2 regions of the Paenibacillus sp. JZ16 genome follow, and region 2 is predicted to be linked to the other one. Evidence: riboswitches for the same ligand, from Rfam matches in the RefSeq annotation. Region 2 holds a riboswitch; the other holds the start of a gene.
What was found. A riboswitch is a leader RNA that binds a small molecule or an ion and turns the genes downstream of it on or off. The one in region 2 is predicted to bind cobalamin.
Positions count from the first base shown of each region.

Region 1: another riboswitch for cobalamin. It lies ahead of BJP58_RS13805 (ABC transporter substrate-binding protein); the one in region 2 lies ahead of BJP58_RS23325 (ribonucleoside-diphosphate reductase subunit alpha).

Region 1 is NZ_CP017659.1:3,054,014-3,057,651, forward strand. It holds gene BJP58_RS13800 (FecCD family ABC transporter permease) at 1-806, opposite strand, end outside; gene BJP58_RS13805 (ABC transporter substrate-binding protein) at 803-1,807, opposite strand; cobalamin riboswitch at 2,064-2,267, opposite strand; gene BJP58_RS13810 (histidine phosphatase family protein) at 2,420-3,244, opposite strand; gene cbiB (adenosylcobinamide-phosphate synthase CbiB) at 3,235-3,638, opposite strand, start outside.
Region 2 is NZ_CP017659.1:5,175,769-5,179,406, forward strand. It holds gene BJP58_RS23325 (ribonucleoside-diphosphate reductase subunit alpha) at 1-1,812, opposite strand, end outside; cobalamin riboswitch at 2,007-2,240, opposite strand; gene BJP58_RS23330 (MTH1187 family thiamine-binding protein) at 2,600-2,905, shown strand; tRNA gene BJP58_RS23335 (tRNA-Thr) at 3,014-3,085, shown strand; gene BJP58_RS23340 (hypothetical protein) at 3,345-3,512, opposite strand; gene BJP58_RS33970 (hypothetical protein) at 3,632-3,638, shown strand, end outside.

The sequences.
Region 1 (3,638 bases), 2.1 Mb from region 2:
CCAATCACGCCGGAGACCGACACGGCTGCTGCGGCGAGCAGGGTAGCAACGATGAGCACGCTCGTCTTCAGCCGATCCACATTCAAGCCCATATGGGCGGCCTGCCGTTCCCCCAGCGACAAAATATTAAGCGCTCGCGACCTGCTCCATAAGTATATAAAACCTGCGATAAAATACGGGAAAAGGATGGCCGTATACGACCATCCACGCATGCTCAGGCTCCCCATCGTCCAGTACAGGATCTGGTTCACCGTATCTTTGGACATGACCGTCAGAAAGGAAACGACGGCGCCCAGAAACGACTGCATCACCACGCCGGACAGAATGAGCCCGTGGATCGGCAGCTTTCCTTGATCCCTCGCCAGCAGCAGAACGACCCATAAGGTCCCTGCTCCGGTCAGAAACGCTACAAGCGGAAGTGTGTAACCTCCGGCAAAGGAGTATTCCATCCCGAAAAAAATCAGGGATGCTGCGCCAAGCGCAGCACCCGAGGATACACCGAGCGTAAACGGATCCGCCAGCGGATTGCGCAATACCCCTTGAAAGGCGGCTCCGGCGACGGCCAGGGAGGCTCCTACGAGCATCCCAAGCAATATGCGCGGCAATCTCACCTTCATTAAGATTTGCTCGGATGAAGCTTCCCAGCCCGGAACGATGGAATCGCCGATTCCCGGCAGCCGGTGCAGCAGCATCGCCCCAATCTCTCTCACAGGCAGGTGCACGGAGCCGATTCCGAGACTGACAACCAAGGTTAACAGTAATAGGATGATGCCGGCCGCACCGAATCCTGCAAGTTTTTTACTCATGGATTCATCAGTTCCGGATAAACGGCCTTCGCCACTTCAATCAACCCTTGCGTTACACGGGGACCCGGACGGCTTAACAGATTCGCATCCACGGATATGACCTGATCGTTCTTGATGGCTTCGATCTGATCCCAGCCGCCGCGCTCCTTGATCAGCTGATCCAATGTTTTCTTGGTTGCTTCGTCAACGACATCGTCCGTGTACAGAATGACGTCGGGGTTTGCAGCGATAATATTCTCCTCGCTGATTTCGAACCAGCCTTCCGCTTCGCCGGCTGCGTTAACGCCGCCAGCTAAGGTGATGATCTCATCCATAAACTCGCCCTTGCCGACGGTCCATCCTGGAGAGAATTCCACATACACTTTTTTCTTGTCTTCATCCTTCACGGATTTCACGGCTTCTGTAACGGTAGTCAATTCCTGCTTCATCTGATCCACGACGGCTTTCGCTTCCGCTTGACGGTCCGTAATTTGTCCGATCAACTGGATGTTCTCCATTACGGCATCGATGGTTTTCGGATCATTGACGAACAGGGTCACGCCAAGCTCACGCAATTTCTCGGCATTCTCGGCATTCATCGAAGCGGCGAATACCACATCGGCATCGGCTGCAATAATAGCCTCTTCATTTACTTGGAACCCGCCCAATTTCGGCTTGGATTTGGCCGCTTCCGGATAATCGTCATTATCGGACACGCCCACAATTTCCTCATCCAGGCCCAAAGCGAACAGTTTTTCCGTCTCGGACGGTGTCAGGGATGCAATTTTGGCCGGAGCTTTCTCAAACGTCATTTCAACCCCGGTTGAATCCTTGACGGTCAGCGGATACGTCGTTTTAAGCTCTTCGCCCGAATCCGCAGGCGCTTCGTTATTCTGCTCTTCCTGCTGTGCCGGCGGCGTTGTATCCTTCGGCGCAGCTTCTTCGCCTCCACAGCCGATCAAGGCCAGAGCCATCAGTATGGCTACCAGAAGTACGGACCATGTTTTGTTCAATGCTTTCATCTCTTGAAATCCCCCTATACATAATTGAGAACCTGGCGCTGCGAGTTTACATTCCTTCGACCGATCCTTACCGGGAGAAAAAAACATCAATCGTCATACTCCAAAGATGCAAAAATCCCCGACTCCTCGTAAACAAGGAATCAGGGATTACGTTTTAACATAAGGACATCTGGATCACCGTTCACAGATAGCGCCTTAAACTTCCGCCCACACATGCTGCATGGGTCCGGCAACGTAATCCTCTCCTCGAAGGACCGTCATTCATTCGCCGAGGGCAGGTCTCCTGACTTGCAGGCTGTAACGACTTCTCCGCCTTCCCAAGCGCTTTTGGCTCAGTGGCATATGGAGAAGTCCCTGCTTCACAGTGGCGGGACCGTGCCGGACTTGCACCGGCTTCCCTATTAACCCGGCAGATGACAATAAATGCCCTCTGTCCGGGACCCTCGCAAATAATATGAATTTATGTATGTTAGGCCAAGCATGGTTTCTCTGCCCAAGATTATAGGCGATAAACCTCCCTCTTACAACCGAAAGTTTCGGTCATTTCAAATGCCTTATGATACGGATTTATCCCGTTATCGCCCATTCCGCACCGATATCATACGATTTCGTTTAATCGCTTAACCGTACGCCTTGCCAGCGTTCTCCGTCCCATGTCAATTGCAGCTTGAGCTCCTCGCCCGGCGACACCTGCGTCTCCCAGAATTCCGTATGCGGAAGGACTGCTGCAGCGATCTGCCGGATGACGCCTCCATGGGTCACCACAAGCACATCAAGCTCCGCCCTTTGTGCTCCAAGGACATAACCAACTGGCATTGCCTCTGCCTCTGCCTCTGCCTCTGCCTCTGCCTCTGCCTCTGCCTCTGCCTCTGCCTCTGCCTCTGCCTCTGCCTCTGCCTCTGCCTCTGCCTCTGCCTCTGCCTCTGCCTGCACAAGGGTATCCGGATCTTCCTCTATATGCAACAGTTCCTTTAAATCCAAATGCAATCCGGTCAAGAATGCCTGAAGCCGGGAACGGAACGCCTCCCAGCTCTCCCCATTCGGCGGCGTAACTTCTGCGGGGTTATCAATCCAGCGCCGATAGGAGATATCCGATTTCAAATCCTCGTAGGTTTTCCCTTCCCAATCTCCGAAATCGAGCTCGCGCAGCCGCGGATCATACATCACTCCCGGTATAATCCTGCCCAAAACTTCATCGTCAGGAATAGCAGCCATTTTGGAGTCCGATAGGATAACATTCAGCGTCTGTCTGCATCGAAGGAGATCGCTGCAATAGATCCGGACAAACTGCCCGGTAAAAAACCTATCCCGAAGCGGGAGGAGCTGTTCCCTTTCCTCAATCAGGATTCCCTGATCCTCATGGCCGAGATAACGGCGCTCCTCGTTCCACAACGTGCGGCCGTGACGGACCAGATGCAGCGTGATCCTCATATCCATAGGTTTCCTCCGGCTGCGGCAACAAGCCCAAGCACCAGGGTACCCAGCAACGTAAACAATACCGATACGCCCAGCAGCAGACGGTTTGTCACCCGAATATGCTCCGCTTCAAGCGGGCGTTCGGGATCCCCCATATAAGCCCGGAACGAGATCACGCCTTGATAGGAATTCTCGCCTCCCAGACGAACCCCCAGCGCACCGGCAACGGCCGATTCCGGGAAGCCGCTGTTCGGACTGGGGTGCTTTCGCGCATCTCTTCTGACCATTTTGATCGCTTTTTTCCATTGCAGCGACAACATGGCAGCCACCATGGTCAACAGTCCTGCCGTCAGACGTGCCGGTATCCAATTGGCGATATCGTCCAGCCTTGCGGATGCCCAGCCGATATGCTGGT
Region 2 (3,638 bases):
GAATTTCGGATAATGGCCTTTTTCCTTGGCCAGCTCCATGCTGGATTTAACGAGCAGGTAGTTGATGTGCTCATACAGGTTGTCATTATAGGCAACGGCTTCGTCGGATTCCCAGCGAATGCCTTCCAGCGCCAGCAAGTGATGCAGACCGAAGGTGCCGAGACCGACCGCACGATATTGACTGTTGGTATATTGAGCTTGCAGAACTTCAATATTGTTAATGTCGATGACGTTATCCAGCATGCGAACCTGAATTGGAACGAGACGCTCCAATACACCGGCAGGTACAGCACGAGCCAAGTGGATAGAGTTCAGGTTGCAGACAACGAAATCGCCAGGGATTTTGGAAATGACGATTCGAGTTTGCCCGTCTTTCGTAACCAGCTCTTCTTGCTCAACGACTGTCGGAGATTGGTTCTGCATGATCTCCGTACACAGGTTGGAGGAGTAGATCATGCCATGCGCAGAGTTCGGGTTCGCACGGTTGACCGTGTCGCGGTAGAACATGTACGGTGTACCCGTTTCAAGCTGGGATTTCATGATGCGCTTCATAATGTCGATGGCTTGTACCGTAATCCGCGGCAGCAGCGGGTTCGCCACGGCTTCAGCATATTTTTGACGGAATTCGCCTTCGCCTTGTCCTTGATCATAGAAGTCTTCCAGGCCCAGCGGACGGCCATTCTCGTCTTTCCAGCCCATGATTTTCTTCACTTCATGCGGACAGAACAGGCTCCACTCTTCACGTGCTTCTACAGCCTCCATGAACAAGTCAGGCAGACATACGCCATGGAACACGTCATGTGCTCTCATACGCTCGTCACCGTTGTTCAGCTTCAGATCCAGGAAGGACAGAATGTCTTTGTGGAACACATCCAGATAAACCGCGATGGCACCTTTACGAGTTCCCAATTGGTCAACGCTAACAGCGGTGTTGTTCAACTGGCGAATCCAAGGGATAACGCCGGAGCTGGTATTCTTGTGACCGCGGATGTCAGAGCCGCGTGCACGGACTTTACCGAGGTATACCCCGATGCCGCCGCCCATTTTGCTGAGACGGGCGATATCCGTATTGGAATCGAAGATCCCTTCCAGGGAGTCGTCTACGGTATCGATGAAGCAGCTGGAAAGCTGGCCGGCTACCTTTTTGCCTGCATTGGACATTGTCGGCGTAGCCGCCGTCATGTACAGGTTACTCATGGCCCAGTAGGCTTCTTTGACAAGGTCAAGACGCTTGTCGGCAGGCTCGTTATGCATGAGGAACATCGCGATGACCATGTAGCGTTCTTGCGGAAGTTCCATAACGCGACCGTCAAAATCGTTTGCCAGGTAACGCTCAGCCAGCGTCAACAGACCGATGTAATCAAACAGCAGATCGCGGCTTGGATCGATGCACTCGCCGAGCTCTTCGATTTGTTCTTTGGTATAGCTGGTCAGAAGATCCTCGCGATAGATGCCTTTTTGTACAAGCTCCGTAATGAGCGGATAGAAGGCACCGTATGGTTCTTCCGGGTAGGCTTTGTATCGGCGGTTGGTGGCCGCTTTTTTATATAAAGAGGTGAGAAACGAACGGGCAGCTGCAAACTTCCAATTCGGCTCCTCTTTGGTGACAAGCTCAAGGGCGGACATCGTGAAGGCGTTGCTGATTTCTTCGCCGGTAACTTGCTCGCCGCGCAATTTGGCATTGACGCCGCGAAGCAGGCGCTCTTTATCGAGCATGTCCAATCCTTTCAGAGTCCGATCGGCATAGACGGAGAGGCGAATTTCATCAAAGGCGAGCTGACGGTTGTTCGGTTTAACTACGAGCTGGGGCATGAATAAATTCCTCGCTTTCTTCGGGGGAAATATGAAAAAGGACATCAAAAAAACATTTTCTAAAACCCGCGGGCAGGCTTGAAAATGTCCGTGCGCTGTGATTCGAAAATGACGTTTGCCATAAGCCCATGAACGGGCATGATGTTATGTACAGACGCAAGTTTAACGAACACTTACCTAAAACCCCGTAGGTTGGTGTCTACTGCATATAGGCAGGTCTCCTGACTTGAGCTTCTTCCCTCGGAATTGCCTTTCCCGAGACCTTGCTCCGGTTCCTCGGTGGCATATGTCGGATGTGGATGGCTGATAGATCATAAACAGCCTTAGAGCCCTTACAGTGGCGGGACCGTGATGGATTTGCACCATGCTTCCCTATTAAGCCGGACTGCCTTATAGGTTGATCCGGCACCTATATACACTATATTTGGTTGTTGTTAATCTAATTTAACCCAATATATTGTGTTTGTAAACCATATTCTTAAAATTGAACGCAAAATGAATTATAGCAAACGAGCGGTCATTGTGCCAGTTAAGAAACTGCCAAAAGGCCATAACATTTCCTGAATTGTGACCAAATGCGACCTTTTCTGCGCAGATACCACGTATATTATCGTTTTGACAAAATAGGATATATTCGTATGGACGAAACGAGGAAGGTACACCATATCTTGTGTGAAGCTAAAGGCAGACGGACTTTGATATGGAGGGCCAGAATTGTTATGATAACAGTATTCGGAAATTTAGAGCATTCCATATAAATGGGATGGGAACGAGGGAGGTTTTTAAGATGGCAATAGCGGAGGTAACGGTGATTCCAATCGGAACCGCAACAACGAGTTTGAGCTCTTATGTTGCTGAGATGCAGCGTGTATTGAAACAACAGGATGGAATATCCTATGAGCTGACTTCGATGAGCACCATCATCGAGGGAGAGCTTAACATGATCTGGCGGGCGATAGAGGCTTTGCATGAAGCGCCTTTTCTGTCCGGTGCGCAGCGCGTATCGACTTCCGTGAAGATCGACGACCGCAGGGATCAAGTTTCCTCAAGCAAACAGAAGATCCAGTCCGTACAGGAGAAATTAGGCGGGTAATGCCACCAGTTTCGGGGGATATTTCCGTAAGAATTGGGCTTGCATTTTGCTGCTGAAGTATTATAATAATTTTTGTTGTTTCGTGAGGAATAACATCGAACCACATGTGCTGGTGTAGCTCAGGGGTAGAGCAACGCACTCGTAATGCGTAGGTCGGGGGTTCAATTCCCTTCACCAGCATCTTCATAAAGTCAACAACGGCGCGGTTTTCTGAGTTTTCGGAATCGCGCCATTTTTGTTGTTTAACCCGTTCTTCTACCATTTTTCTACCCTTTAGTCTAGTAAAGTGGGTTTTTCGTCCTCGATTTACTTCCCTAAGATTGAGTCACCAATTGTATTTAGAACAGCTTCTTGCAAGTTGGGCAGCACGTGGGAATAGGTATCTAATGTAATACTTGCTCCCTTTTTTGGCGATATGTCCTCTCATCAAAGATCCTCCTTAAAAATCTTCTCCATAAAACTGCAGCAATTGCTCGATATCTTTCCTTTGCACGAAGGCAGAATTATAGTACCTACTGGCAGGATGACTGAGCTTTAAGCCGATCCGTCCGTCCATCGTGTAATCCAAATCATGAAACTTTACAGGTTTACTGTCTGTGAAATTCATAAGCTGGCCATCCTCAACTAACTCCAATGGACCATCCAAGGAGAAGATAAGTTCCTCTCGAGTATGTAAAGTTTCATAGTCTACATGAATGATAAATTGTGAGGGGAGATCAAATCATCATGAGCG